DNA from 4 places in the Lysinibacillus sp. NPDC092081 genome. Region 2 is predicted to be linked to each of the others. Evidence: riboswitches for the same ligand, from Rfam matches in the RefSeq annotation. Region 2 holds a riboswitch; each other region holds the start of a gene.

Region 1 (7,799 bases), on a different contig from region 2:
CCTTATTGTCGAAAGGTATTAATGAAGTGTATTGGCGATATAGAGGGCATGAAGCCATTCTATTAAATAAGAAGCTACTTTTATTTGTGAAAAATAAAAGTAGCTCTTCATTTTTTTAAAGGTTCCTTCATATAATGCAAGGCATAAGATAAAGGGGGATCGAAATTGAACGGAAATGTGACCTATTATTATGGACACGCACTGACTGGGCAAGGAATTAAACATTTATATAAAGAAATGATGGATGAGGCTGAATTAGTTTATATTTTGCAGGGTGCACCTACGTTTAAAGGATCGGAGCTTCTTAAAGAGCTTGGGTATTTTTATGTGAAGCAAGGCTTTGCGGTGGAGTGGTTTAAGCATGCGTTGCTGGAGGATATTGTTGAGGCAGTGTATGTTCAAGGATGTAATCGACTATTTGTATGGTCATCGGAATGGGGAATTGAACCGGTTTTCCTTGGAACAAAGCATCGGGTGATGTCATTTTATGATTGTTTAGAAGAAATCCAGCTTGAAAGGGTTGGCGAACAGCTCGCTGATGCAATGACGGAACGAGAGTCATGGAGTGAGAAGTGTATTTCGAAGCTGAATAATGCTATAAAGATTCATGATGATTGGGAAGTAGTCACACAGAGCTGTATGAACTGGCAGGCATTAAATGACCAGATTGAAAATTTAAAGACAGATATTTTCCAATCGATGGTCTTAAATAAAACAGGAATGCGCACACATCGCTTACTCGGAACATTAACACCGAGGGGGGCCGAAAATACAGTAGATAGCATAACAAAAAATGTAGCGCGAAGATTGATGATCAAAGGTAAGCCAGGTACAGGTAAATCTTCTTTAATGAAAGGTTTAGCAGACGAGGCAAATGCGAGAGGGCTCGATGCACAAATTATTTGGTGTGGCTTGGATTCAAACTCTGTTGACATGGTTATTATCCCGGAATTGAATTTCTGTATCTTTGATAGTACAGAGCCTCATATCTTTGACCCACAGGACGGAAGACTAGGGGATGAAATTTTCGATATAGGGAGACATTGCGCAATTTCACAGGAAGCAGAAGCTCAAATTGAAGATATTCGGGCAAAGTATAAAGAAGCAATGCAGGATGCAATGGGTTATTCGAAGCGTTATGCGGAAGCGGAGTATACAGTCCGTCGATTATTAGATAATTGTGTATCATCATCTCTTTGGCGCGAAAAAACTGCCCCACTATTCGAAAGATTAACAAAGTAATTTTTCTAATAGCATGCTTGTGCTACACTAGGAACTAGAATAGTGTTCCTAGGAAAGGATGATACGCTTGTCAAAAGTATTGAATGCATTTTTAGATGAGAACCTAAAAGCCTTACACGATCAAGGCTTATACAATGAAATTGATCCAGTAGAGGGAGCAAACGGCCCAATTATTCAGGTACGTGGCAAAAATCTAATTAATCTATCCTCAAACAACTATCTTGGCTTAGCAACGAATGAAGATTTAAAGCGTATTGCCAAAGAAACAATTGAGACATACGGTGTGGGGGCTGGAGCAGTCCGTACGATTAATGGCACACTTGATTTACACGTAAAATTAGAGGAAAAGCTTGCTGAATTTAAAGGAACAGAAGCAGCTATCTCTTACCAATCAGGTTTTAACTGTAATATGGCAGCTATTTCAGCTGTTATGGATAAAAATGATGCGATTCTTTCAGACCAATTAAACCATGCATCGATTATTGATGGCTGCCGTTTATCACGTGCGAAAATCATTGCCTTTAATCACTCAGATATGGACGATTTACGTACAAAGGCAAAGGAAGCAAAAGAATCAGGCTTATACAATAAAGTCATGGTCATTACTGATGGTGTATTCTCAATGGACGGTGATATTGCAAAATTACCAGAAATCGTTGAGATTGCGAAAGAGTTTGATTTAATAACATATGTCGATGATGCACACGGATCAGGTGTAACAGGTAAAGGAAAAGGCACTGTAAAGCATTTCGGTTTAGAAAAAGAAATTGACTTCCAAATTGGTACACTTTCTAAAGCAATTGGTGTTGTTGGTGGATATGTAGCAGGTAAGAAAAATTTAATTGACTGGCTGAAAGTGCGTTCTCGTCCATTTTTATTCTCAACAGCATTACCACCAGGTGATGTTGCTGCGATTACAGCAGCCGTGCAAATGCTGATCGACTCAACAGAGCTTCACGATAAGCTGTGGGACAATGGCGATTATCTAAAAGCAGGTCTTGCTAAGTTGGGCTTTAATATCGGCGAATCGGAAACGCCAATTACACCATGTATTATTGGTGATGAAAAGCTTACACAGGAATTTTCACGTCGCCTATTCGAAGAGGGCGTCTACGCTAAATCGATCGTTTTCCCAACGGTTCCAAAAGGCACAGGACGTGTTCGTAACATGCCTACAGCGGCACATACAAAAGAAATGCTAGACGACGCTCTAGCAATCTATGAAAAAGTCGGTCGTGAACTAGGTGTTATTCAATAAAAAATGGGGCTACCTCAATTGTGAGGTAGCCCTTTTTGAGATTCAGACGGATAGTAAGGTCGAAGTGATGGATAGAATCGTCAAAGTCGTGGATAGAACAGCCGAAATCGTGGATAGAACGGTCAAAGTCGTGGATAGAACAGCCAAAATCATGGATAGCCCCGACAGAGTGATGGAAAGAAGAGCCAAAGTGACGGATAGAGGAGCCAAAGCGACGGATAGAAGACAGAGCGACGGAAAGAACCAGAGAAGTGACGGATAGAAGAGCCAAAGCGACGGAAAGCCACCCCGAAGTGACGGATAGAAGACAGAGCGACGGATAGAACCGTCAAAGTCGTCTTTAATTCACGTACATTCTCCCAATTTAACTTCTTTCAGCAGAAAGAAGTTAAAGCCTCCGGCGGATGTCACGGAATCGGAAAGGAGTTCTTTGTGCAAGCACAAAGCCGATTCCGGACGCAATTATGCCGAGGCATAATTGATCGTTGGATGGAACACATTTTGCAAAACGCCCTGTACATATGACTCGAATGAATCATCTGGTAAAGAAGCAGTAAAAACAGGGTCGTTCATATAGTTTCCTCGTGCATACCCAAGCTTTAATGGTGAAAATTGATTGCGAACATCTTCTTCACGCCAGCCAAGCATGACTGTATCTACAGTTAAAACAATCGCCTCAAAACCAGCGGCCTCAGCTCGAGCGGCATGCTATAGGCAATTTTCTCATTTGTTGACCAATATAATTGAAACCATTTAGTAGCAGTGGGAGCTGCTTGTGCTACATCCTCAAGCGCATAGCTTGAAACGGTACTTTGAATATAAGGAATTTTTAACTGATCAGCTGCACGTGCAACAGCAAGCTCTCCCTCATCATGTGCCATTCTGTTCATGCCAACAGGAGCAAATAAGAACGGCGTTGGATGTACTTTGCCAAACAGCTCAATCGATGTATCAATACTTGAAACATCATGTAAAAAGCGTGGAATAATAGAGTATTTTTCAAAGGCTGCACGGTTATTTCGTAATGTTTGCTCACCACCAGCACCTGAACGGATGTAACCAAATGGACCAGCTTCCATTTTTTCTGCAACTGCCTTTTCTAAATCTGCAAAGCAAATAGGGAAGGGGGCTTGTGCATTAATATTTTTTAACAGTAGATCGCCATCTGTTGTCTTTGTCATCGTAATCCTCCTACTAATCTTTCTTTAGCTTCGCGGCAAAGCGGTTACCTATTGATTGAATACTCTGAACAAGGATGATTAAGACAAACACTGTCGCATACATCACATCGACCTCATAGCGTAAATGTCCATAACGGTAGGCGAGATCACCTAAACCACCAGCACCCACCATTCCAGCCATTGCTGTTGCTCCTATAAGACCGATTGTGGCAATCGTTAAGCCTAGAATAATGGCTGGGCGAGCCTCACGTAGTAAGACATTCGAAATAATATGACGACGCTTAATACCCATTGCTGTATAAGCTTCCACAACACCTGGATCAACTTCTAAAAGTGCCGTTTCCATAAGTCGCGCAATATAAGGCGCTGTATAAACAACAAGCGGCACAATAACACCTTTTACCCCAATAGTCGTGCCGACAATTAGCTTCGTGAACGGTAAAATGAAGAATAGTAAAATAATGAACGGTACAGAGCGAATAATATTAATAAATAAATTGAAAAATTGATAGAGAAATTTATTTTCAAACGATTGTCCCGGACGAGTTAAAACGATTAAAAGCCCTAACGGAATTCCGATTAAAATAGAAAAGAATAATGAAATCCCGACCATTTGGAAGGTTTCGATAATGGATTTCCCAATGACATCTGACCAATCTGCAAAGAAGCTTTGAATGCTATTCATTTAATTCGCCTCCTAATTCCTCAACACTTACCCCGTTTTCTGCAAAATACTTAAGTGCTTTTTCTACGATATGTGCCTCACCGTGTAGATGCACGACAATATTACCGACAATGCCGTTTTTTAATTCAATGATATTGGCTGTTAAAATATTTGGTTGTACATCATAAACTTTGCTCACTTCTGCAAGTAATGGTTTCCCTGTACTTTCGCCAAGGAATGTTAAACGAATAACACTTCCCGAAACATTTAATTGCTCGATAAGGGAAGGGGATAAATTACGTTGAGAAATGGTATTTAAAAACTTTCGGGTCGTTGGATGCTGAGGCTTCGAAAATAGTTCTATAGCAGAGCCATATTCCACAACCGTCCCTGATTCAAGAACAGATACATCATCGCAAATTTTTTGAATAACATTCATTTCATGTGTAATGAGTAAAATAGTGATGCCTAGCTCACGATTAATTTTCAAGAGAAGCTCAAGAATAGCATCAGTTGTTTCAGGATCGAGTGCACTTGTCGCTTCATCACTGAGCAAAATTTCAGGTTCTTGGGCAAGGGCACGTGCAATAGCGACACGTTGCTTTTGACCACCTGAAAGCTGGCTAGGATAACTATCTAATTTTTCTGTTAGGCCAACAATTTCTGCATATTTTGCAACGCGTTTTTTCACTTCGGAGTCGTTATAGCCAAGAAGCTTTAAGGGTACCGAAATATTGTTGTAAACAGTCGCTGTTTTTAAGAGGTTAAAATGCTGGAAGATCATCCCGATTTTTTGACGGGTTTTGCGAAGGTCGTTTAGAGAAAGGGAAGTAATATCTACATGATCGATTAATACCTTTCCTGTTGTTGGACGCTCTAATAAATTGACACAGCGAATAAGAGTACTTTTTCCTGCACCACTATAGCCAATAACTCCATGAATTTCACCTTTTTTGACATGTAAGTTAATACCATTTACTGCTTTGACAATACCCTTTTTAGTTTTAAATTCTTTTGTTATATTTTCTAATTGGATCATACTGTGATATCTCCTTTCTAAGTCCTTCTATAAAGCAAGAATCTGCTAGCTTTCCTGTAGGAGTCTCGCAGATTCTCGATTTTATGAAAGGTCCTTAATCGTTACTTACCAGCTTGGAATTATAGCACCTTTGAATTCCTCTTCAATAAATTTGCGTACTTCATCAGATTGATAAGCTTCAACGAATTTCTTAATCGTTGGGTCGTCCTTGTTTTCAGCACGTACCGCAATGTAATTTACATATGGAGAGTCCGTAGATTCTAAAAGAATGGAGTCTTTTTTAGGATCAATGCCAGCTTCAAGAGCGAAGTTCGTATTAATGGCTGCTATATCTACTTCACTAAGCTGCTTCGGAATTTGTGCGGCCTCTAATTCAATGAATTTTAAGTTCTTTTTGTTTTCTTCCACGTCGCGGATAGATGCTGTTAAATCTGCTCCGTCTTTTAATTTAATATAGCCCGCCTCTTGAAGGACAAATAGGGCACGAGCCCCGTTTGTTGGATCATTTGGTAATCCGAATGTTGCACCATCAGGAACGTCTTCTAATGATTTATATTTCTCAGAGTATATGCCCATAGGAGTTAAAATTGTTTTTCCTACTGGTACTAAATCTGTATTGTGATCTTTGTTAAATGCATCGAGGAATGGCTTGTGTTGATAGCTGTTTACATCAAGATCACCCTCGGCTAACGATGTATTTGGTAACACATAATCAGAGAAAGTTTTTAGTTCCACCTCTAAGCCCTTTTCTTTGGCAACTTTTGCAGCAACCTCTGCAATTTGTTCGTGTGGACCAGAAGTTACACCTACTACGATTTTATGTTCATTAATAGCCTTACTTTGACTATCTTCTTTAGTACCACAGCCTACTAATGCTGCTACCAATGTGAGACTCGCTAAACCTAGTAAAAATTTGTTTTTCTTTTTCATGAGAAAACCTCCAAAGTTATTTTTTCGGTTTTTAAAAATAAAAAAACCCTCTTAAAAAAACTAAGAGAGGCTCATGAAAAAACGTCCTCTCTTATCTTTCAAACGATGATCGTTTGCAGGATTTAGCACCTTCCTTAAAAAAGGAGGTTGCCGAGCTTCATAGGGCCAGTCCCTCAGCTACTCTTGATAAGAGATTTATAATATTTTTTTGTAAATCCGATAAAACTAATATAGATTATAGTATATAGTAAGTCAATCGAATTTTTAAAATTTTTTATTTTATTATAATATTTCGTTGAAAAAGAATCCGCTAGAAGAAGGGGGGGAGCAACCAAAAAGATAGTGAAATGAAAAAACTGTCCCCGTAGCCAAGTTTGAGCTAATGGAACAGTTTTTTGGTTGAGTCTACTCAGGTAGGGAGATTGAAATGTTCATAAGCTAAATAAGTTTAATTTTTCAATTCTGCTAATTGCTTCACGTAAGCGGTCTTCGCTAACAAGTAAACCAACCCGAACATAGCCTTCACCATATTGACCGAAGCCATTGCCTGCAGCTACTGCGATATCAGCTTTGTCGAGCAATAAATCGGCAAATTGTTCACTCGTAAAACCTAGCGGAACAGGAAGCCAGGCAAAGAAAGAGCCTCTCGGTGCTGTTACTTGCCAACCAATTCGCTGAGCTTCTTCGATCAGGACGTTTCGTCGACGCTCATAAGTCGCTCTTAGCTTATCCGCGCAACTCTGGGAAGCAGTAAGTGCAACTGCCGCGGCTTGTTGCACTGCAGGGAATTGGCTACAAAATAGATGATCTTGAATAAGGTTAATGGCTGCAACAATATCGGGATTACCAACTGCAAAACCAATGCGCCAGCCTGCCATATTATACGTTTTTGATAATGTATACATTTCAATACCGACATCTTTAGCACCGTCAGCTTGCAAGAAACTGATAGGTCTATTGCCGTCAAATCCGATCGCCCCGTAGGCAAAATCATGTGATACGATAATATTATGCTCTTTTGCAAAGCGTACTGTTTCCTCGAAAAATTCAAGTGTTGCCGTACCACCAGTTGGGTTATTCGGGTAATTCAAGTAAAGCAGCTTCGCCTTTTCCTTTATTTCATCGGATAAAGCATTATAATCTGGCAAGAAATCATTTTCTGCAAAAAGTGGCATGACTTCAAAATTAACATCGCTTAATACGACACCAGATAAGTAATCTGGATATCCAGGATCCGGTAATAGCATTGTATCACCGGGATTTAAAACGGCTAACGGTAGCTCAACAAGACCGATTTTCGTACCACCGAGAATAGCTACCTCTGTTTCAGGGTCAATGTCAACATTGTATTCACGTTTGTAGAAGCTTGCTGCTGCTTGGCGTAATTCTGCTATGCCGCGAAATGGAGAGTATTTATGATTTTGTGGATTTTCTGCTGCCTCCTGTAATGCTTTAATAATATGTGGAGGAGTGGGTTGATCTGGA
Region 2 (7,799 bases):
TGACCATGTGTTGCATCTGGTAATTGACGAGGCTTTTTGTCCTTTAGCACTTCTCGAATAGCGGCAATATGCGCTGGCGTTGTACCACAGCATCCTCCAACTATATTCAGCCAGCCCTTTTCTGCAAAGCCTTTTAGCTTTTGTGACAGTGATTCAGGTGATTCATGATAGCAGCCTTCCTCATCAGGTAAGCCTGCATTCGGATAACAGCTAATATAGCCTGTTGAAAGCTCTGCTAGTGAACGGATATGATCCGTCATAAACTCTGGTCCGGTCGCACAGTTTAAGCCAACTGACAATGGTTTAATATGCTCGATAGAAATGTAAAAAGCATCAATTGTTTGACCAGCCAGTGTCGTTCCCATCGGTTCAATTGTTCCCGATATCATCACAGGTAGCTCTTTTCCAGTTGCTTCAAAGGCACGAGATACTCCCAATGTTCCTGCCTTAACATTTAGCATATCCTGACTAGTTTCTAGCAAAAGGACATCTGATCCGGCTTCGATTAATGCCTTTGCCTGAACATAAAAGTTTTCCTCTAACTCATCAAATGTAATACCACCTGTAACCGACAAGGTTTTTGTAGTTGGTCCCATAGCCCCCGCAACAAAACGTGGCCAATCGGATGTAGAAAACTCATCCACTACTTTGCGTGCAATTTCCACAGCACGTTTATTAATTTCTTCTGCCTTCGCACCAAGATCATATTCATTTAATACAAGTGGTGTACTTCCAAATGTATTTGTACAAATAATATCTGCGCCAGCCTCTAAATATTTTCTATGAACTTTTTCAAGCACATCTGGTCTAGTTAGCACAAGATTTTCATTACAGCCATCATATTCCTCGCCGCCAAAATCCTCTGCTGATAAATTTTCATTTTGTAGCATTGTACCCATTGCGCCATCAAGAATTAAAATTCGTTTCTCTAGTTGCTCTTCAATCAAGTGCTTAGCCATTTATACTTACCCCTTTTTTCTGTTCATCCAATTGCTCAATAAATTTCATCAATTCTAGTGTCATATCATAGCGTAAAAACGGTGTGATGAGGTAAATACCATTGAAATACTCCGCTGCTACTTCTACTAATTCCTTAGCAATTGCAATCCCTTCTAGTGTTGCGCGTTCCTTATCATCGCCACAAGCCTTCATACGGGCTAACGCTTCATCCGATAGTTTGATACCCGGCACTTCATGATGCAAGAACTCCGCACTTTTATAGCTCGTTACTGGCATAATGCCTATATAAATTGGTGTTTCTAAATGCTTTGTTGCCTCGTAAATTTCCACAATTTTTTCCTTTGTATAAACAGGCTGTGAAATAAAATAATCTGCCCCATGTTCAATTTTCTTTTCTAATCGAGAGACAGCGCGATCGAGCACACGTACATTAGGATTAAATGCAGCCGCTACAGAGAAATTCGCCTTTTTACGAAGTGGTTTCCCTGAGAAAGATACACCTTCATTTAACTGTTTTATTAATTGGATGAGCTCCATTGAAGAGACGTCATAAACGCTAGTAGCCCCTGGAAAATCACCTACCTTTGTCGGATCTCCAGTAACTGCTAAAATATCATGAATCCCTAGTGCATTTAATCCCATTAAATGTGATTGTAGACCAATTAAATTACGATCTCGGCATGTTATATGTGTCAATGGGCGTACCCCATGCGTTTCTTTCAGCAAGGCACCCATTGCGACATTACTAATCCTTGGAGAAGCGAGTGAATTATCTGCCATCATGACTACATCCGCGCCAGTTTCATATAACTTTTTTGCACCTTCAATAAAACCTTCGATTTCTAAATGTCTTGGTGTATCTAACTCCACAATAATCGAGCGTTCACGTTTTACTTTTACATGTAATGGCTCATAATTTGCTGGCTCTGCCTCACGTACAACCTCTACTTTTTCTGGCTTTGCATACTTTTCCTCGACCGGGGATAGCTCATCTAAGTACTTTTTCGCTGCAGCAATATGCTTTGGTGTCGTACCACAGCAGCCACCAATTAAACGTACCCCCTGATCACGAAGCTCTACAGCTGCTCGACCAAAATAATCTGCCTCCGACTCATAAACAACACGGCCATCCTCCAAATCAAGGAGAGAGGCGTTCGGATATGCTGACATAAATGCCTTCTTAGGAAGTTCTACTCCTTCGAATGCTTGTATAGTATGGTGAGGACCTAAGCGACAGTTAACACCTACGATATCAGCACCTAGCGCTTCAAGTTTATGTAAGGCGTTATTTAAGCTCATTCCATTTTGCAAAATTCCGGGTTCGTGCATAGAAACTTGAGCAATAATCGGTAATTTCGTTTTACCTCGTAGCATTGTTAAAGTCGCTGTTAGCTCTTCAAAATCATAATAAGTTTCAAGTAAAAGGCCATCTGGATTTCCTGCAAGTAAAACAGTTGCCTGCTCATCAACTGTTGCTAAAATTTCCTCTAACGTTGCGTCACTTTTACGAATACCACGGATTCCCCCAATAGTACCTAAGACAAATTGTCCACCATCTACCGCTGCTCGTTTTGCAATCGTTATCGCGGCTTCATTAAACTGCTGCACACGAGATTCTAATCCATAGCGGGCTAATTTTATGGCATTAGCTCCGTAAGTGTTCGTTTGAATAATATCGGCACCAGCTGCTATATATTCTCTATGAATCTTTTCAATTAATTCCGGTCTCTGTACATTCATTTCCTCATGGCAGTACTCCAAGCCATAGCCGTATAAAACCGTACCAATTGCGCCATCTGCTGTTAGAACATGCGTTTTTAACCTTTCAAGCAATCCCATAAAACTAGCCTCTCTTCCCTTTTCTATCAATTATGCCTCGGCATAATTGCGTCTGGAATCGGCTTTGTGCTTAGGCCTGCATGATGCAGGTTAGTTAGCCGTTATCGCATGGATGCGATGATTTTAGGCTAACATCCTTTTTAGCACTCCTTTCCGATTTCCATGACATCCGCCGGAGGCTTTAACTTCTTTCGGCGGATGTTTGGACACCCGCTGAAACAAGTTAAAATAAAAAAGCCTTCTTTTATAAAAAAAAAGAAGGCTTTACGTTTCGTAATTGTTTTTCCTTCTCATCTTCGACACAACGGTCTTCTGGATTTAGCACCTGACAATAAGTTGGTTGCTGAAGCTTCATAGGGCCAGTCCCTCTGCTTCTCTTGATAAGAATGTAGTATGAATTTTTTAAATAATTAAAAGAATCATATCCTTTACGAACGATTGAGTCAAGACTATTTCACAGAACAGAGGATAATTTTACGAAAAACATTATATTTTGATTCAATTCAAACAATTATGATAGTTTTTCAGCAAGTTCCTCACCAATTTTTTTACCATTTTGAATACATGCACCTATGCCCACTCCAAAATAAGAGCATCCCGCTATTGATAAATTTGGATAGTTTTTCTCAAGCTCTTGAACGAGGCCTTGCAACGCTTCACGATGTGCCAAGTCGTACTTGGGCATTTGGTCGATCCATTTTGTCACGTCAACAACAGTTGGTTTTTCCTCGATCCCCAAGCTTATTCTTACATCCTCTAGAGCAACAGCTGCTAACTCTTCATCAGTCATCATACGCAATCTCTCATACTCAGGGTTAATGCTCTTATAAAAAAGTCGTACAAGTAATTTCCCTTCTGCTGAGGTGTGTTTCCACTTGTGACTTGTCCACGTTGCTGCATTACAAATAACATCCGAATTATGTGACACAATATAGCCTGTTCCATCTGCTGGTAATCTATTATCGGGTACATCAAATCCTAAGTAAATTGTAATGGCGGATGCAGTATTGAATTGTTTAAAATAGCAGTTCAAAGATTCATCCTGCAATAAACTTTGTACCGCTTCATTTGGCAGTGCCATTACAACATGATTTGCTTCCATCATTTTACCGTTTGCTAATGTAACAGAGTATTGATTCTCCTGCTTTTTAACACTAGTAGTGGCTACCCCTTTTATAATTTCTACATCCGTTAATGTTTCTTCAAGTCGATCTATTAGTGATGATAAACCATTTTTAAATGAAATAAATTTTTTATTGGCTGCTTTCACAAACTGTTCTCTGTTTGCATCGAAACCTTTAATAATACTACCGTAATCATTTTTGTAATCGATTAAATAAGGTAACGTGGAAGCAATGGAAAGCTGATTTAAATCTCCTGAATATACACCTGCAAGTACGGGCGCTATTTGGTTTTGAACAAGCTCCTCACCTAAATAGTATGTTAAAAATTCCCCAATAGAGCTTTCCTTTGTAAACACTTCATTTGGCATTGTTAAATCTTTTAATGCTTCTTTTTTACCTTTCTCTGATACAAGCGTGCTTTCTTCAAGAGATTGTAAGCTCATAGGAATACCAAACGTTGAGTCTGCAGGGATGGCATGTAGCTCATTATTTGTGTATATATACGAAATGCCCGTTTCGTTATACACAAGATTTTGTTCAAAATTAAGTTCTTCTACTAACTCCATGACACCTTTATGACGCGCTACAATAGAATCTGCTCCTGTTTCCATGATGAAGCCTTGTTCATATGCAGAGTGAAGCTTGCCACCAAGGTATGTACTCTTTTCAACGAGTACAAGCTTTACATTTAAGTCTTTCTCCTGAACTTGGCGTTGTAAATAATGCATCGTACACAATCCCGTAATTCCGCCACCTAATACAACAACTGTTTTCATATTAACCGCCCCTATTTTTAGTTCTTTATTTCAGTATAAACTTTTTTTATCGAAAATTATGTTAAACCCTTTACAAATTTAGCAAAAATGGAGCTATCCAGCACATTGGATAGCTCCATCTTTTTCATATTCAAATAGCCTATACTCGCTAGAGGCTTTTATCTACCTAACGGAATTTATATATTAACAGTTGATATAGTGTTATTTGTGCCCTAAGTGTGTAGCGCCTAAAAAAAATAGGAAACAACAATTTCTTTGCCTTAATTAATTTAAATTTTGTGTAAAGCTAGCTAATTTTCCAGCAGAATTTTTCACTTCATTAAAGGCAATACCTAATTCACTTAGTACTTCTACTATTGCTTGTACTTCTTTTTCCATCCGACCATTTTGATCTTTGGCTTCAGTCATAGCTTCTAATATGTTAGTAAATTGTCCTTCTGTTTGAACCATATTTTCCTCACCAGAGGCTACCTCTTCTTGAATATTACTAAGCGAATGAACAAGTTTATCTGTCCGTTCATTCGTTTTATGTAGTAAAGTCGCTACCGATGTGACAGATTCCTTTGTTTGAATCGATAGTTTCCTTACTTCATCTGCAACAACACTAAAGCCTTTACCCGCTTCTCCAGCACGAGCCGCTTCTATTGCCGCATTTAATGCCAACAAGTTTGTTTGATTAGCAATATTTGTCACAACATTCATAATCGATTCCATTTCCTTTGACATATCTGACAACTGTGCAATATTTTCCGCAATATCATCAAGCGAATAAATAATATTACTCATATTTTGCGATTGACTCTTTAACCGTTCACGACCTTCTAATGCCTGACTCTCAGCCATAGTCGAAACTTGAAGTGATTTTTTCGCTAGTTGTTTAATCTCATCTGATTGTCCACTTAAGCGATGAAATGAATTGTTCGTTTCCTGAGATATTGTGGCAAGACCTTCTGAAGACTCTACGATTTCTTGCTCTATCGCTTCTTTCCTACGTTCCATTTTTTCATGAAGTTGCTCAATTGTGTGCTCAAATGCCTCTAAAACTAACTGTTGCTCAAAATTAGAAATTTTTGAGATGGCTCGAATTGTATTAAGCTGATCCATTGGATGATTAATATGTTCTTCAACCAAATCAATAAATGATGCTGTTAAATCTTGAAAGGCGCAAATATACCATTGTGTTTTAAGCCCGATATGGACATGCACTTTAGCAATTTTAATTCGTCTTTGATAAAATTCATCATCAATCGTACCATTAAACATTTCAATAATATGACGTCGTAATGTAATTTTCAGCTTCTCCACGGAACTATGTCTATTAATAATATCTACTAAACTACGTTCAGTTCCAATCATTTCATAAAATCGATCAACAATATTATCAATATTGCCTTCTACAAAAGGTTGAAAGGCTTTTAAATATTGTAAATCCCGCTTTGTCAATTTAAGTAAATCAATTTGCTTTTTTATTGAATGGCAATTCGCTATATCCATTTTTACAATGTATTGCTCTAAATCTAACGCCATTGTCTTTCCCTGTTTTTGAAAAATCACACATTTACCCTCTTTCATGCCGTGTACTTTTGAAAAGCTGAGAAAAATCTAAGTCCGTTCATAAAATATAAGAGATCAGAAAGGCTCATCACATAATGTGGAGTTGATTTCCGTTCCGACTGGGCGTCCCAGCCTCCACTCCAATCACCTTATATAGTATATGTTTAATCAATTATGCCTCGGCATAATTGTGTCCGAGGCTTTAACTTTTAGTGATAAGCCATCAGGATGTTGGTTAACCATTTTAATCTATTAGCTAAAAATGGGTATACATAAGCAAAAAATCTTTTTATCGGTCAAAATTAACCCTATATTTTCTTATTTAATATACCCAAGAAGAAAAGCACCATTATTTACGAAAATATTGCGAAAAAACAGTATAACAATAACCTTATACTTTGCTATAGCTACTAACTACTCTTTCAAAATCCCTCATATACCTTATACATTTTATAAATAGCTGTCAATTTTCATTTATACATTTTTTACCATAAAATGTACGAATAGTACCTATTATCTTATTTTTTGTCCAAAGCAAAAAAAAGCTACCACAATACTTTTGGGTAGCCAATTTACATCATCTCTGTTTTTTTTATGCTTATTTTTTCCTTGTTTTAGTTTGTAGTACTATCGCTTTATTATATTAATATTTTTACAATCAGTTAATTATAGTAATATACACTCATCTTATAATCCAAAACAAAAACCTAGGACCTATACAAAAAGAGTTGATAATTGAATCTAAATACCCATTATTTTTTAATTAAAAACACTTACGTTCCTTTTAATTCTTGCAGTAAATTTGCAGCTTCCTCACTTCCTGCATTTGCTGCAAGTCCATACCACTTTATAGCCTCTTTAATATTTCTAGCTATTCCTTCCCCTTTATTGTATATGTGCCCTAGTTGTAATTTAGCCTCCAAATCACCTTGAAGAGCAGCCTGTTTAAACCAATGAATACCCTTTTCAATATTTCGTATACCTGTTAACCCTTGACTCCAAATAAAGCCCAAATCATAAAAGGCATCGACATGATATTGCTCTGCAGCTCGTTCATACCAATATAATCCACGGTTCACATCTTTAGGTCGCCCTAAGTGTCCCTCTAAATAGATTCCTCCAAGCCTGTATTGTGCCTCAACATAGCCGGCTTCTGCAGATTTTTTATAGTAGCTACATGCTTGCTCCTCGTCTTTGTCGATTCCTAATCCCTGCTCGTAAATAATTCCGAGTGTAAACATAGCCTCAGCCACACCTTTTTGAGCGGCGAAGTCGAACCAATTCTTCGCAAGTACCAAATTTTCTGGTACCCCTTCACCGTTAAAATACATGTCTGCTAAATTATTTGCAGCATCTGGATGCCCTTGCTTTGCTGCAGCTTCATACAATGAAAAAGCCCTATTATAGTTTTCTTGAACACCTATACCTTCAAAATAAAAATTACCAAGTGCATATTGTGCATCGGCATTACCTTGAGATGCTGCTAACTCAAACCACTTTACTGACTTTTCTGGTTTAAAATATTCTCCGTCAATTGCACTATAAT
Region 3 (7,799 bases), on a different contig from region 2:
TCCCAGTACCGACCTTTGTAATCGGTCCAAATAAGGCGTTAATTTTTGCTGTATGCATATTTTTTTCATAGACAATCTCGCTCATCTCTGCAAAATCTGTTTCGTCCTTTTTTTCTTGTACGTATGCCCGTACAACTCGCACACCTGCAACCGACTCTAGAACACTATCATTTAGCTCTCCAAAAACATCTTGCGCCTTCATATAGCGTTCATGCACAATCTTCCCTAAATATTGAATAAGAATGGCCATGATCGGCACTGGCAGCATTGCAAAAAAAGTAAGCTTCCACGAAATCATAAAACCCATGGCAAAAATAATAAAGCCCATGTAGATTGTGGAATCAATCAGTGTCATAATCCCGAAGCCAGCAGTCAACGACACTGCGTTTAAATCATTCGTCGCACGTGCCATTAAATCTCCGGTACGATTTTTCTCATAAAACGTTGGTGTCATGCGCAAAAAATGCTGCATAAGGTTGCGGCGTAAAATTTTCTCTAGGTTAATAGCCCCTTCAAATAATCTGAATTGCCACACAAAATTAAGGACATAACCCCCAATCATGATACACACAAAAATCAAAATATACTTCGTTAAAAGAGCTGATGTCATTTCTCCAGCAGTCAATATATCAATAATTGACCCTAGTAAATACGGTGGAACAACTTCTAAACCACTTGCTATCATTAATAGCAAAACGGCTATAGTATATTGCTTCCAGTATTTCTTAAAAAACCAGCTTAATTTACTTAAAACATCAAACATACTTTATAACCTTCTTTCTCTAGTGCTGTTAAAGCTGTGCTACCCACTATCCATAAATTTCTTGATGAAAATCATTTTTTGTACTTTGTTTCGCATACACATACACTCCCTTTTTTGTTATCACTACAACCCTTTTTTGCAACAAAAAAAAGACACATACCCCCAAAAAAGAGCATGTGTCTCTTAATAAAAGGCAAGGAGTTACCCATGCCTTTTATTGCAATGTAAAATAATATGTTAGAAGACATGGACAATGTATGCAGTTGTGCTTTGATATGATACTGATAAAATTAACATCGTCATGCCCTCCTTTACTAAAATTTGTTATAGTGTTCTTGAAGATTATCACATCTTAGAAATATTTGTCAACCAGCTTGCTGTTATTTTTTACGTTTTTCAAGAAATAATTAGCGCTTTAAAGCAACGAATTGCTAAATTTAATATCCAGGAGTAAATCATTCGGAGAACCTTACATTTAGCATAAAATACTAAAATTTTTTATATTGACTTTAACGCTACGTAAACCTTTATGGTTAGTTTGTATTAACCTAAAGGAGGAAATAGACATGAATGAATTTTATCAAATGCCCTTATTCGTGAAGCTAAAAGTAAGAGATATTAAAAAGTCAAAAGAATGGTATGCAAACGTACTAAGTTTCAATTCAGTATTTGATTTTCCAGATGCTAAACAACTTCAATGACACATTTAAGAGGAACAAAGTACCAAGATTTGATGCTGTTAAAGGATGAAGAAGTCAACACTTCTGACTCAGTCATTATTAATTTATTCTCTCATGATATTCATAGTATTTATCAAGCCGCACTGGAAAATAAAACAAATATCATTCAAGAACCGACAATTCAACCATGGAATGCAAAAGAGTTAACTATAGAAGATCCAGATGGGTATATTTTCACAATAACGGAAAGTGTCGATTCCAACAAAGACTTTGATACTGTCATTGACAACGTTAAAGGTCAATTATAGTAATAATAAATTATGACATGATTGCAACAGACACATTCGAAGTCATTTCGAATCATTCACCTATTATTAATTTTAAAAAGCGTTTGCCTGTTACACTACTTGGTAAAAAAAGAATCAAGTTTACGATGAAAGAAATAAAATCGGTAAGTAGTATCCTTGATTCCCCACGAATTGACAATACGATTACTGTGTTAAATACAAATTTTTCAATTAAAACATGTTATTGAATCATTGCTGGAAGACCCTAACGAACAAAGCTAGTTTGATAGGGTCCAAATCAATTTATCGGAACAATTTTTAGATTTATCGCCCTAATTTTTTTAATTTATCACCTAACTTTAATTTATCGCCTAACTTTTTAAATTTATCACCTAACTTTTTAAATTTATTGCCTAACTTTTTAAATTTATTGCCTAACTTTTTAAATTTATTGCTTAACTTTCTAAATTTATCGCCTAACTTTAATTTATCGCTCATCTTCCCAATAAAATTAAAGAATAGCAAACACGGAGACTGTCCCTTGATTTCCATTAAGGGTGTAAAAATGCCGTCTATCTTTGCTCACTCCAACATCCCTCGGTGCAAGTTGAATATAAGAGACACGAACGCCAAACTGAAACATCGGTTACTGTTTTGAATTTTACAGTGTGCTTTTCAAGGCACCGGCTCTATTATTATTATTATTTAGTAATTTATTATTTAGTAATTAATTATTAATTATTAATTACTATTGACGGTTTTTCCGTTAGCGGGTTTTCCGTCAACGGATTAACCGTTATCGGATTATCAGTCGACGGTGTAATAGTATTTGAATACCTAAAGAGTTTCTCGTTCAGAACTACTTAGATAATGCTTCCTTGTTAGTTATATACATATAAAGAGATGATATAGGGACATTAACTACAAAGTATTTTGGCAGGAAATATAAGAATTTTAGTCGACAATATAATAAAATAGTATTCAAAAAGTCAAAATAAACTATAGAACGAAAACATTTGATCCATAGTTAGTAAAACGGTGATATTTTTGAATTTATATAGCTATAGAAATATATCTAAAACGGGTGTCTCATGATACACTTTTCAATATAGACATTTTAGTAAGGAGTCTTTACTTTGAAATCATTTTTAGCTGTTGGAATTGGTGGATTTTTGGGTGCCATCTGTCGATATAGCCTTGGTCTAGCACTTTCAAATAACGGTGATTTTCCATTTGCGACACTTTGCATAAACTTAATTGGCTGCTTTTGTTTAGCTTGGCTATTTACAACGTTTACAAAGCGTACACCTATTATTTTAGGAATTGGTACCGGCTTTTTTGGTGCCTTTACAACCTTTTCGACATTTTCTTTAGAAACGCTATTACTTTTGCAGGATAGTAAGTGGTTACAAGCCGTTCTTTATATTTTAGTAAGTGTATTTGGCGGTTTAGCTTGTGCATGGCTAGGACTTAAACTAGCAAAGGGGCGCATCTTATGATAATTATTGGTATCGGTGGATTTTTGGGTGCACTAACAAGATTTTATCTAGGAAGATTGATTGTCCATACATACCCATGGGCAACATTTTTTATTAATATAACGGGTTCTTTTGCGCTTGGCTTTCTATTTGCATTACATCCAAGTGATTGGATTTGGCATTTTATAGGGCTGGGTTTTTTAGGAGCCTATACGACCTTTTCAACATTTGGTTTTGAATGTTTGCAGCTCTTAGAGCAAAAAAAATGGAGACAAGCAATAATTTATATATGCACTACAATTTTATTCGGTTTACTTTTCGCTGCACTCGGCTTTTTCCTTGGATAGCAGCAATTTATGAGATACTAGAGGTGATTTTGTGACACAGCCATCAATTGAACAATTACAAGCACTCGAAGCTGAAATTGAACAAACACTATATACTTTAATCGACCTAGAACTAGCAGAAAACTTTCCAGAAATGAATACACGCTTTGCACAATTACTTGCAAAGATTCAAGCAGCTCAGTTAATTAATTATAAACTTGATGTCCTCGTTGACCCTCAAGCATTTGCGACAGAAACATGTATTCTACTACAAAGTTTAATAGAGGCAAAGGCTAGACCACATAAAAGACAACGACTCCTAACACATCGTATGATTTTAAAAATATGGCTACGTAAAAATCAACGCTTTATGAATGAATTTTTACCACAAATGTTTTAGGCGCCTCTCGATCTCTCAATGGCGCCTACTTTTAAAGTGGCAATTGTTGCGACACAATTTTATTTCCCCCTTTCAATTGTTAAATCAAATTATGCTGCGTAAGAATATTAAACCCTTCAACAGCAGCCACTTTCCTACCCCCTAATCCTCTTACTTGTTCAATTCCCTTAATTATTGTAGCTTTGAAATAAGGTTTGATTAAAAAAATGTTGCAAATATTGATTTTTTATTATAATATTTATTATTGTGAAAAAAAATAATATATTTGCTTCTTATCAAGAGAGATGGAGGGACTGGCCCGATGATATCTCGGCAGCGGAACTTATGCTTAAGTTACTGTGCCAAATCCAGCAGGCAAAGGCTTGATAGATAAGAGGAGTGTTTTATAATATAAGGCCTCTTCTTGTTATTTCAAGATGAGGCCTTTTTTCGTAAAAAGAAATGGACAAAAGACGTGTCCAATTTTATTTGTTGGGGGTAAACAATGAAGAAAGCGAATCCATGGGCGCTGATCCCATTTGTTGTTTTTTTGATTTTATTTATTGGTTCAGGGGTTATTACAGGTGATTTTTATGCCTTCCCTGTCATTGTAGCCATTTCCATTTCAGGCGCTGTGGCTCTGGCAATGAATCGAAAAGAATCGTTTGCGCAAAAGGTTGATATTTTTTGCAAAGGCGCAGGAAATGTAAATGTCATGCTGATGGTTGTTATTTTTCTCTTGGCTGGGGCCTTTTCAGCGGTAGCAAAAGGCATGGGGGCAGTGGACTCCACTGTTAACTTTGCTTTATCAGTCGTCCCGTCAAACCTGCTTGTCGTAGGCTTGTTCATCATTGCCTGCTTTATCTCCCTGTCAATGGGTACATCGGTGGGAACGATTGTTGCACTGGCGCCAATTGGAGTTGGGGTAAGCGAGCATATCGACCTTTCCATGGCTTTAGTAATGGCAGCGATTGTTGGCGGTTCGATGTTTGGCGATAATTTATCCTTTATTTCGGATACAACAATTACTGCCGTTCGTTCACAAGGCGCACAAATGAAGGATAAATTTAAGGTGAATTTTTGGATTGTGTTACCGGCAGCTATTGTAACGAGCATTATTTTAGGGATTATCACAATGGGTGAAACGGCACAAGTGGAGCATTTAAGCTATAGCTGGGTAAAAATTGTTCCCTATGTTTTGGTCATTATTTGTGCGTTAGCTGGAATGAACGTTTTCCTAGTTCTGGCGTTTGGGATTGTTCTCGCCGGAGCTGTTGGCTTAGCGGATGGCAGCTATCATTTAATGAGCCTTTTCCAGAAGATTGGTGAAGGGATGGCAGGCATGTATGAAATGGCATTTCTTGCGATATTAATAGCTGGCATGGTGGAGGTTATTAAGTTTAACGGAGGAATTGACTTTCTGCTTCACCTTGCGACAAAAAGGATTAAATCGAAAAAAGGTGCTGAATTTGGTATTGCCGGTCTTGTAGGGCTAACTAATTTATCGACGGCCAATAATACGATTGCTATTTTAATTGCTGGTCCACTGGCAAAAAATATTGCTGAACAGTATGAGATTGAGCCGAGAAAGTCCGCAAGTATATTAGATATTTTCTCCTGTACGATCCAAGGCATTCTACCATACGGAGCCCAATTCCTGGCAGCCGCGAGCGTAGCCGGAATTTCGCCAGTGAGCATGCTGCAATACTCTTTCTATCCAATCCTTATAGGAATTTGCGGAATCATCGCTATCCTTATCGGATACCCGAAAGAAAAGAAAGCCTGAACTTCATCCCTTTTAAAAAATATTGATTTACCATTAAAATAATCCAATTGTTTTGAAAAAAGATTAATCAAAACAATTGGATTTTTTATTTGAGGCTATTCATTTTTTGTGAAAAATTTTGATAGCGCTTAGGATACGTTCCCCAGCTTATAGAAAAAATTCAAACGATCTGATAGAGTCAATACTTAAAAGTTACAATTATACTTTCTCGTTAGTTAATTCGTAACGTCTATATTTGACCATAAATCCAATTCCGAGAATAGGTCCAATCGCTAAAATTGTAAAGACCCACTCCCAACCAATGATCCTCTGAATAATAGGGATTAGATTTATAGAAAATATAGTAAAGAGGAACCCAATACACATTTGAAATGTAAGGGCTGTACCTACATAATCACCTTCAGCTATTTCTGAAACTGCAGCAGAAAATTGGGCGGAATCAGATATGACAGACATCCCCCAGATCATGGAAATTAATAAGGTTAACCAAATATACTGCCCAAATGTAAAGCCTATTACGATCGAACAGATAGCACTAATTAACATAGAAATAATCGTTAAATTGGCTCTTCCGATTTTATCTGAGATTAGTCCCCCTATCACACAACCAATCCCTCCAGCAATTCCAATTGAAATAAAGGAGGATAATGCAATGAACCAATGAGGAATATCTGGTGAATAGGTTAAGAAACTAGCTGTCAAAAATGCAGGAAGCCATGTCCACATCGCATACAATTCCCACATATGGCCGAAATAGCCATAGTTCGCAAGCATTACTGGTTTATTCAGAACTACTTTTTTTATTAATTTTAAAGAAAAATGCGTTTTATTGGGTAAAATCGGAGCATCTTCTAAAATATAAGTAACTATTATAGCCGATAATAAAGCCAATACTGAAGTACTAATTATCACGAGTTTCCAATTTAACGAAGAAAAAAACATAACTACAAAATGTGGTAATGATGATCCTAATGTTACTGCTGCTATTAAGACTCCAATTGCAAACCCACGTTTTTGGGGGAACCATTGTGATAAAATTTTCACAGCTATTGGATAGACTCCAGCGAGAGTTATTCCAGTTAAAATTCTAAGTAGAATACCAAAAAAAGCGTAATTAACGAAAATTAGCAAGACATTTAATAGTGCACCTAGAAAAACTGAAGTTGCAAAAACTTTTCGGGGATTAAAGCGGTCCGCAACCCCAAAATATGAACTAAACAATGATCCTATTACAAAGCCAATAGGAATAGAAGCTGAAAGCCAAGCTTCTGAATTGGGGCTAAGGTTCCAAATTTCAATTAATTCGGGTGCAATCACTGATGCGCTAAACCACAAGCTTAAAGCACATAATTCTGATAATCCAATCCATACCAATGCTCTCCAAGAACCTTGAATCAAACTATCCCCTCCGAAACAAATATGAATTACAAAAAATAATGGGTTAACCCTTCCCCAAAATCAAAATCATTCCTTCAATCATATTTCAAATCGAAATGATACGCTAAAAGAAAAGGTTGGATTGTCATTTACACAAAATATTTACAGTCCATTACTAACAAATATGGTATAAAATCCACCTGCATCTTATTATAGATAAAATAAAAACAACCTACTATTATTTCTTATTGAAATTACAGTAGATTCTCGTATTTTTATACTATTAATTAATATTGTGAAACAAGTTAAATAAGCTTGTACTTGTTAAAATTACCGTACAGTTTGAGGTTTGTAACCATTCACTTAAAAGTTTAATTGTCTTATTTACCTCCCTCATGGCATCATCATATAGTGTATAGGTCCTTATAAATAGGTGTTGTTTCTGAAGCTACCTAAAAAATATGCATATCAGTGCTTGAGCAAACATGTGTCCAGCCACCGTAAGCAAATAGTTCAAAATACTCCTCTTCTTCATCCTTCCGTAATTTACGATAATCAATACTAAAGGCTGTTTTCGTATAGATTGTTACTATAAATACATAAAGAATATAAAAATGGTCAATAACTAAATAATCATCTGATACTTCCCCATCCAAGTTGAATTCAATGGAGTATGCGCCAATTTCGATCAAAGTAAAAAAATTTACAGTAAAGAACACAAAC
Region 4 (7,799 bases), on a different contig from region 2:
TAGCGATTATTTTTCCTCAGTAAAAAATGATGTAGTTCTGAAAAAATATCTTCTTCTCTCACATCAATCCTTTTAGTAAATAGCTGCATGTTGATTACTCTCCTCGTTTACTTCAATTGATGACTTCTTCTATATTTTCATTTGCGTTGTTAGGTTGCTCGTCATATTTATAGTTTTCCCAGCGATTTCGTGCTAGTTTTCGATATTTATTGGAAACATTTCGATCTGCTATTAGTCGAGAGAATCCTTTTTTCGCCTCAGCAATATCTCCGAGTCGAAGGCTTAATTCTGCATGTAAAAATTGAATTCTCTCTCCGCCCTCTTGATTGGATGCAAAAGATTTGCTGTAAAAGTCCCTTGCAGCAAAAAGGTAGCGCATTTCCGATTCATCATCATTTTTTAAGCGATATAGCCAGGCTATTTTTAACGCGAAATTGGCCATAAGAAGTGACTCTTCCATTGAGGCTCTTGATACAAGATAAGCTAATTTAAAGCTTACAATGGCATCATCGATCGTACGTTCCTTGCACATATCCATTGGTTTTTGTAGCTCTTTTATGTACAGTTCATCAATAAGAAGCAAGAAAGGACCGTATGTTCTTGTCATAGATTTGTGGTAAGCATAGCCACAATGTGGACAAACGGCAACCTCATACAATAACGGGTTTAAACCCTCATAAACTGGCATGAAGTCCGTTTGTTCTTCGATAACTTTATATCGATTAGGGCGTACTTTATATGTGGTAAAATGCTTTTTGCAAAACTTGCAATCCACACTACTTTCATAGTAGTAAATATTAAATGCCATAAGAATCAACTCCTTTACATCCAAATAATTATCTTCATTCAGTAGAAGACTCCCACCTTTGACGGTGATGGGATGAATGTGGATATATTTCTTTTGTTCTATTTATACGATGGATAATATCGTTCAATATATTTAATTTAATTTCTTTTATTTTAACAATTCTATGTTCTTTGGTATACTCCTTTGGAATTATTAAAATAAAAATGTTCAATACTTTCTTAGTTATTTGAAATATCGATATGTACCTGTAATAGTATTTATCGGTGTAGGTGAAGGAAGTTATACATTTGTTTTAGTTTGTCAAAATACGTACAATTGTTTAATTAAATGGCTACTGATTTTCGTATTATAAAGTTATTTTTATAGGTAATAATACCTATAATTAATTTTGATATAAAGATGTTACTTAATGTAAAATTACAAGTATATTGACTAGGGAAATATTTGATTGTTGTTTACCGATAAAAAGGAGTCAACCCAAGCTTTATGATGTTTCTCTAATGGATATACCTAATGAAATTATGTAAAACGATAAGGAGCGAACGATGGATTATAAAATTGTATTTTTTGACGTAGATGGGACGCTTGTTAATTATGAAGATGGTCGTATTGAAGAGAGTACAAGGAACGCTATTGAGCAATTGAAAAACAAAGGGATTCATATTGTTGCTGCTACAGGAAGACCATTATCAATGTGCCAGGATTTAAGAAGTATAGGCATAGAAACGTTTATTACAGCTAATGGTGCTTATGTTAAGCATCAAGATCAAGTAATACATAAAATACCTGTTGCTAAAGAAATTGTCCAGGTAGTTAAGGCTTTTGCTGATGAAAATAAACAAAGTCTATCGTTTTTTACAGAACAATTGTCAATGAATAACGTCCAAGAAGAAAAGACATTAAAAGCTATGCAAGAAACATTATCTTTGCTAGAGTTCCCTGATATTAATGAAGATATTTTAGCGCAAGAGGTTTATTTAATGTGTTTATATGGTGATGAGGATATAGAGAAAAAGTATACTTCAAAATTTCCTCATCTATTATTTAAAAGGTGGCATCCTTACATTACAAATGTTTTGCAACATGATGTTTCCAAATCTATTGCTGTCCAGGCTGTACTAGATTATTTCGACTTGAGTCCTGAGGAAGCACTTGCTTTTGGTGATGGAGATAATGATATTGACATGCTGGAGCAGGTTGGCTTTGGTATTGCAATGGGCAATGGTAGCGAAGCATTAAAAAATGTCGCTGATTATGTAACAAAGAAATCAGCTGAGGATGGTATTGATTATGCTCTACGTGAGTTACAAGTAATTTAGTGGAGAAAACTGTATTAAATCCTTAATACTCATAATGTTGTCTCCTTTGAGTTATTATAAAGCTAACTATTAAAAATTATTACGCTTTAGGTGGGATGGATTTATGGCGCATCACGTGCAATCTCTTATTGAACATTACGGATATTTTGGCATCATTCTTATCCTAGTTGGAGGGATTGTTGGGCTGCCACTTCCAGATGAGATATTTTTAACATATGTAGGGTATAGCGTTTATCGCGAAACTCTCGCACATATCCCAGCTTTAATCAGCGCTATCGTAGGTGCGGCAGGGGGAATTACCCTGAGCTACTATATAGGCTATAGATTCGGACTACCTTTATTGCAAAAATACGGTTCGAAAATTCATATTACTGAGCAGAGAATTGATTTTACTAAAAAGTTGTTTGCAAAAATAGGGCCGGGATTATTATTAATAGGATATTTTATTCCTGGTGTGCGTCATCTTACAGCATATATTGCGGCTATTAATAATTATCCTTATAAAAAATTTGCTTTCTTTGCTTATACGGGAGCAACTATATGGACATTTACTTTTATTACCTTAGGGAAGGTACTTGGAGAGAAATGGCATTATGTTGGGTTATATTTATCCCGCTACAGTATTTATCTCATAGTATTGTTCATCATAATTATGTTGATCGTTTATTTTGTTTTCAAAAGAAAGAATTCATCTAAATAAATTTTAAATTAAGAAAGGTCTGATTCAATATTTATTGAATCAGACCTGTTGCTATATTAAGGTAATATTGCAAATGAACGGACAGGGAATCCAGATGCTTTTTCAGGCTTTGGCACAATATTGAATATAGCAGCGCCTTTTGGAGGTAACTTATCTAAATTTGTCATAAGCTCAATTTGGTAAGTATCTTGCTCTAGCACAAAATATTCGCTGTCTAATTTACCATTTTTACGAAAATCAGCTGCTGAATCTGTATCAAAAGTTTCGTGGCCAATAGCACTCACTTTTCGTTCGTTGAATAAAAATTGTAACGATTCTAATCCCCAGCCAGGAATATGATTATTACCATCAGCGTCCTTGTTGCTGAAAGACTCCTTATCTGGCCAACGTTTACTCCAATCGGTACGCAGCGCAACAAAGGTACCTGCTTCAATTTCTCCATATTCAGCTTCAAAGTCAAGAATATCTTGAACACTTAACGAGTAATCGTTATTAATTTCAGCTTCCTTCGATTTATCAATAACGATTAGTGGTAGCACTAGTTCTTTTAGATCCAAATCTTCTAAATAGCGTGTATCTCGCACAAAATGGATAGGTGGGTCGATATGTGTTCCGTATTGCCCAGTGAAAGTGAATTGCTGTGCAAAGAAGCCATCATCGTGCGAAAATAATGTTTCAAATTTTGCATCATCCAACATAAAGAAATGTGGAGAATTTGGACCAAATGTATGTGTTAAATCTACCCATTCTTTTGATTTTAATAGTTGAATCGCTTGTAAAAGTTCGTTTGCCATAGTAGTTCCCTGCTTTCTTTTAATTATTTTGAATGCAACAATAAAAAAGAGTCCTCCTTAAAGAAGAGGACTCTTGTGCAAAGCAACTGAAGTAAGTCTTCTCATCTTCAAGGCTAAATTTTTGCCAATTGGAATTAGCACCATACCTATAGGCTGGTTGCTGAGACTTCATAGGGCCAATCCCTCTGTCTCTCTTGATAAGAAAATGCGATATAAGAATTTTCAGAAATAATGTTTACGAACACTTTAACATATTTGTTTATAGTTTACAAGTTCAATAGGGATACAAGGTTAAAAACTCCGGTTGTAAAAATTTTTATAATGACGCTAGCTTTTATATCTCTACATGTAACTATACGGGAAAAAAATAAAAGATTATTTGACACAAAAGTAGTTAGGTGCCATACTATTCTCATGATTAATGATAAAAATAAAGTGAATGATATGAATGCAGTTCCTTCGTTTATCCAATCTAAGCGTCAAATAGAACGCTATCAACTAGATGTTGATGCACAGTCTATACTTGTCGCATCTAGATTGATGGCAGCTGGAGCTATGCTTGGAAATGCTGCAGAGAACCATTTCTCTAAATTTGATTTATCTACAGGACGTTATCGATTATTAGCAGATCTTGAAGACCATGGAGGGGAGGAATTACCTTCACAATTGGCAGAGCATCTTGGAATTACAAGAGCTACGGTTACAGGCCTTATTGATATTTTAAAAAGAGATGGCCTAGTTTCTCGACGATTAAGCCCCGAAGATGGCCGTCTAAAATTAGTAACTCTAACTGAGAAGGGGAGAGAGAAACTTATAGAAATGGCTCCGGAGCATTTTGCCTGGTTGGAATCAATAGTTAGCTTATTAAGTATCGAAGAGCGTAAAGTATTCCTTGATTTGTTAGATAGAATTACACAAGGAATTGTAGTAAATGAAGATAGTTTAAACAAATAGAGGTGCTGTTGAAAGGTTAGCTAGAAAAAGCTAGCTTTCCTTTCTGCAATATAGTTAGGTGCCTAATTATATTGTTGGGTGAAAAAAGGAGGTTTTATATAAACAATGAAATCTGTTAATGGAGTGGAGAACATTCATTGCAAAAATGCTTCTGATAATGGTCAAAAAGCTTTCGTTCTTTGGCAAGAAGTATTGTTAGCGTATGTGATGCCTTCCATCATGGCTGGTATTGGTGGGCTATTTACTAGTGATGTTGCATTATCTATAAGAGCTTGTACCACTATTGGAGGGGCTTCAGCACTGTTTGCTTTGCTAATCGGATTATGGTTACAAAAGCGTGGGAATTTTAGAAGTTGGATTGTGTTTGAGCACAAAACTAGAGTGGTAGGCTTATTTTCTGTCATAGGATTTTTATTCGGTCTAATAGCTGCCAGTATATTATTTGGTTTATTAGAGTTTTTTATTCAGAGTCAGCAAATTAGTGCTTTAAATTTTGTTTGGATTGACTTACCTCTATCTGCAACAATCGCTTGTACACTAGTAGCGTGGAGATGGAAGTGTGTCATTCATAATAATGTTCAAAATGGAGGAGATAAAAAATGATAGTGGTTATTGGAGCAACAGGAGCAATTGGTAGTGAGTTAGTAAAACGTTTAATGGAGCGGGGGGTGCCTACACGAGCAGTTAGTAGAAATCCTGAAAAGTTAATAAATGAAGTTAGAGATTTAGATTCTTCTAGCATTGAGTTTGTATCAGAAGATATCTCCGATCTGAATTCGTTACACCGTGCACTCACTGGGGCTAGCCAACTTTTTCTGGCGCTATCTAATAGTCCTGAACAAGTTGAAATTGAAAAATCAATTGTTCGCAAAGCTACAGAAGTTGGTATTAAGCACATTGTGAAAATATCTAGTCCACTGTATCAGGAAATTAGTCCGGTAACTGTAGCGCTTTGGCATCAAGAAATTGAACAAACATTAATAGAATCTAATTTACAATATACTATTTTACGTCCATATGCATTTATGCAAAACCTACTGCGATTGGCGCCAACAATTTCTTCACAAGGGACGTTTTTGGGTTGCATGAAAGAAGCACAATGTAATTTTATTGATTGCAGAGATATTGCAGATGTTGCAGTAGAAGTTTTAATGAACAAGAATTTGGCTGGACAAATATATACACTTACAGGTGAAGAGATGTTTAGTTATGCAGAAATAGCAGAAAAAATATCTACACTTCTTAATCGCCCAATCCGCTATATTGATATGAATCCAGATATATTACGGCAAAATTTAATAGAATGTGATCGAATGCCTTCTTGGCTGGCAAGTCATATTGTAGAGATTCAGACAATGTCTGTAGCGATACCAGAGAAACCGACAGACACTGTTCATCGTTTGCTAGGGAAAAAGCCTCGAACTTTAGATGCATTTTTATACGAGTTTTGGGAGAGGTTTCTTTACGGTCAATAAATCTGAAAGAGGCCCTGCTTTATAGGGCCAATTCTTCAGTTAAACTTCACCAACCCAAAATTAATGTTAGCTTACAGCAGCTACTTTCAGTAAATGTTATACGAAATCCATCTGGTGTATAGTTTGTTTCGAATTTTACAGTAATGCCTGCTGACGCAATTAACTTTTCAACTTCTGTTTTATTTGATTGTTGTGCAGCGTTCATAAGATCATGTGCAAATTGCTCGGATTCATCAATTTTATCCGTAAGTAATTGTGCTTGCTGCATAATAACCTTGATACGTTTTGCGGAAGTTTTCAATTTATTTGTATTGACGATTGGAAATGGACTTCTATTCGTTGGGTTTGTCGGCATTGCTAGATGTCTAGAAGGTTGTTGAGTAGTTGGTTGATTTGCCATTACCCATGTTGGATAAAAATTAGGATAGACAAAATACGGATAAGGATTGTAATACAACTAAATTCCTCCTATCCTATAGCTGATACAGTATCTTATGTACAAGAAAGACTTTCGGTGTTAATGGCTGATTGGGCGCTTTCCTGGGGGCATCCGATGAAGGGTATCATCTGTGACTGATCCCCAAGGAGTCGCCGTAGTTGATAAAAGCTAAAATTGTTCCGATGAATCTTCAAAGTTTGTTTTTATCAAAGATTAACCATAGGAACGTAGTAGCTGCGGCAAGCATCACCATACCGAAACCGTATATAGGAGTATAAGCTAATGATTGGTAGCGAACGATAAACCCTCCGATGTATGATCCTAGAAAAATGCCAATGTTAAAGGCCGAAATATTTAATGCTGAGGCCATTGAAATAGCTGATGGTACATATTTTTCTGAAAGCTGAACGGCATAAAGCTGTAATCCCGGTACATTCATAAACATAAATAACCCCATCATAAAGACCATCATTAATCCAATGATTGATGATTCTAAAAAGAAGCCGATGCCGAGTAGTGCTAATGCTAAGCCGATAAAGATAATAAAGATAGAACGTAATGGATTATTGTTAGCAAAATGACCACCCAATGTATTACCGATAGCAACACAAATACCGAATACAACTAAGATAATGACAATTGCTTGAGGTGAGTAGCCCATATATTGCTCTAATATAGGGGAAACATATGTGTATACTACAAACACGCCGCCGTATCCGATTGCAGTAATAAAGAGAATTAGTAGCATTTGTATGTTCCCTAATACTTTCCCAATATCGCGAATAGATATTGGATTGCCTTTAGATAACTGACTAGGCACAAGGAGAGCATTACTAATTAACCCGATAATACCAATTATAACAATGAAAATGAACGACATTCGCCAGTCTGTTACTTGTCCAATAAAAGTTCCTAGCGGGACACCAGTGACAGTTGCTAATGTTAGCCCTGTAAACATAAAAGCTATTGCACTTGCTCGTTTATTAGGTGCCACAACATCTGCGGCTATGACAGAGGCAATGGACATAAACACACCATGTGCTAATGCTGAAATAACACGCCCGGTTAGTAGTAATGAGAATGAGGGTGCTAAGGCTGCAAGTAAATTACCGATAATAAACAGCACCATAACAAGCAGTAACACGTTTTTGCGACTAATGCGCGATGTTAATGCTGTTAAAAGCGGTGCACCAATCGTTACCCCTAATGCATATATGGATACAGTTAAACCAGCGGTACTTAATGTTATGTCAAAATCTTTTGTAATTAACGGAAGAAGTCCTACGCTTATAAATTCTGTAGAGCCGATA

The links. Region 2 has a riboswitch for S-adenosylmethionine ahead of ACIQLB_RS20340 (bifunctional homocysteine S-methyltransferase/methylenetetrahydrofolate reductase). Riboswitches for the same ligand answer to the same signal wherever they lie in the genome.
Region 1: linked by a shared signal. The riboswitch ahead of ACIQLB_RS11690 (MetQ/NlpA family ABC transporter substrate-binding protein) and the one ahead of ACIQLB_RS20340 (bifunctional homocysteine S-methyltransferase/methylenetetrahydrofolate reductase) in region 2 are both predicted to bind S-adenosylmethionine.
Region 3: linked by a shared signal. The riboswitch ahead of ACIQLB_RS12485 (Na+/H+ antiporter NhaC family protein) and the one ahead of ACIQLB_RS20340 (bifunctional homocysteine S-methyltransferase/methylenetetrahydrofolate reductase) in region 2 are both predicted to bind S-adenosylmethionine.
Region 4: linked by a shared signal. The riboswitch ahead of ACIQLB_RS10895 (cyclase family protein) and the one ahead of ACIQLB_RS20340 (bifunctional homocysteine S-methyltransferase/methylenetetrahydrofolate reductase) in region 2 are both predicted to bind S-adenosylmethionine.

What each region holds. Positions count from the first base shown of each region.
Region 1 covers NZ_JBIVRU010000006.1:56,861-64,659, forward strand. The annotation lists gene ACIQLB_RS11655 (YczE/YyaS/YitT family protein) at 1-66, shown strand, start outside; gene ACIQLB_RS11660 (nucleotide kinase) at 166-1,242, shown strand; gene ACIQLB_RS11665 (glycine C-acetyltransferase) at 1,301-2,500, shown strand; gene ACIQLB_RS11670 (hypothetical protein) at 2,963-3,172, opposite strand; gene ACIQLB_RS11675 (alpha-hydroxy acid oxidase) at 3,163-3,681, opposite strand; gene ACIQLB_RS11680 (methionine ABC transporter permease) at 3,695-4,366, opposite strand; gene ACIQLB_RS11685 (methionine ABC transporter ATP-binding protein) at 4,359-5,384, opposite strand; gene ACIQLB_RS11690 (MetQ/NlpA family ABC transporter substrate-binding protein) at 5,490-6,314, opposite strand; SAM riboswitch class I at 6,403-6,507, opposite strand; gene ACIQLB_RS11695 (pyridoxal phosphate-dependent aminotransferase) at 6,746-7,799, opposite strand, start outside.
Region 2 covers NZ_JBIVRU010000019.1:40,918-48,716, reverse strand. The annotation lists gene metH (methionine synthase) at 1-959, opposite strand, end outside; gene ACIQLB_RS20340 (bifunctional homocysteine S-methyltransferase/methylenetetrahydrofolate reductase) at 952-2,799, opposite strand; SAM riboswitch class I at 3,087-3,186, opposite strand; gene ACIQLB_RS20335 (protoporphyrinogen oxidase) at 3,311-4,699, opposite strand; gene ACIQLB_RS20330 (protoglobin domain-containing protein) at 4,964-6,253, opposite strand; gene ACIQLB_RS20325 (SEL1-like repeat protein) at 7,027-7,799, opposite strand, start outside.
Region 3 covers NZ_JBIVRU010000007.1:16,503-24,301, forward strand. The annotation lists gene ACIQLB_RS12450 (ABC transporter ATP-binding protein) at 1-763, opposite strand, end outside; gene ACIQLB_RS12455 (VOC family protein) at 1,330-1,464, shown strand; gene ACIQLB_RS12460 (VOC family protein) at 1,461-1,751, shown strand; gene ACIQLB_RS12465 (hypothetical protein) at 2,055-2,228, opposite strand; gene crcB (fluoride efflux transporter CrcB) at 2,867-3,229, shown strand; gene crcB (fluoride efflux transporter CrcB) at 3,226-3,555, shown strand; gene ACIQLB_RS12480 (hypothetical protein) at 3,587-3,934, shown strand; SAM riboswitch class I at 4,204-4,310, shown strand; gene ACIQLB_RS12485 (Na+/H+ antiporter NhaC family protein) at 4,419-5,699, shown strand; gene ACIQLB_RS12490 (MFS transporter) at 5,898-7,097, opposite strand; gene ACIQLB_RS12495 (DUF2812 domain-containing protein) at 7,529-7,768, opposite strand.
Region 4 covers NZ_JBIVRU010000005.1:127,784-135,582, reverse strand. The annotation lists gene ACIQLB_RS10915 (hypothetical protein) at 1-89, opposite strand, end outside; gene ACIQLB_RS10910 (DUF2225 domain-containing protein) at 113-808, opposite strand; gene ACIQLB_RS10905 (Cof-type HAD-IIB family hydrolase) at 1,354-2,127, shown strand; gene ACIQLB_RS10900 (DedA family protein) at 2,231-2,827, shown strand; gene ACIQLB_RS10895 (cyclase family protein) at 2,884-3,621, opposite strand; SAM riboswitch class I at 3,720-3,825, opposite strand; gene ACIQLB_RS10890 (MarR family winged helix-turn-helix transcriptional regulator) at 4,036-4,575, shown strand; gene ACIQLB_RS10885 (hypothetical protein) at 4,681-5,178, shown strand; gene ACIQLB_RS10880 (SDR family NAD(P)-dependent oxidoreductase) at 5,175-6,050, shown strand; gene ACIQLB_RS10875 (YuzC family spore coat inner layer protein) at 6,097-6,507, opposite strand; gene ACIQLB_RS10870 (MFS transporter) at 6,680-7,799, opposite strand, start outside.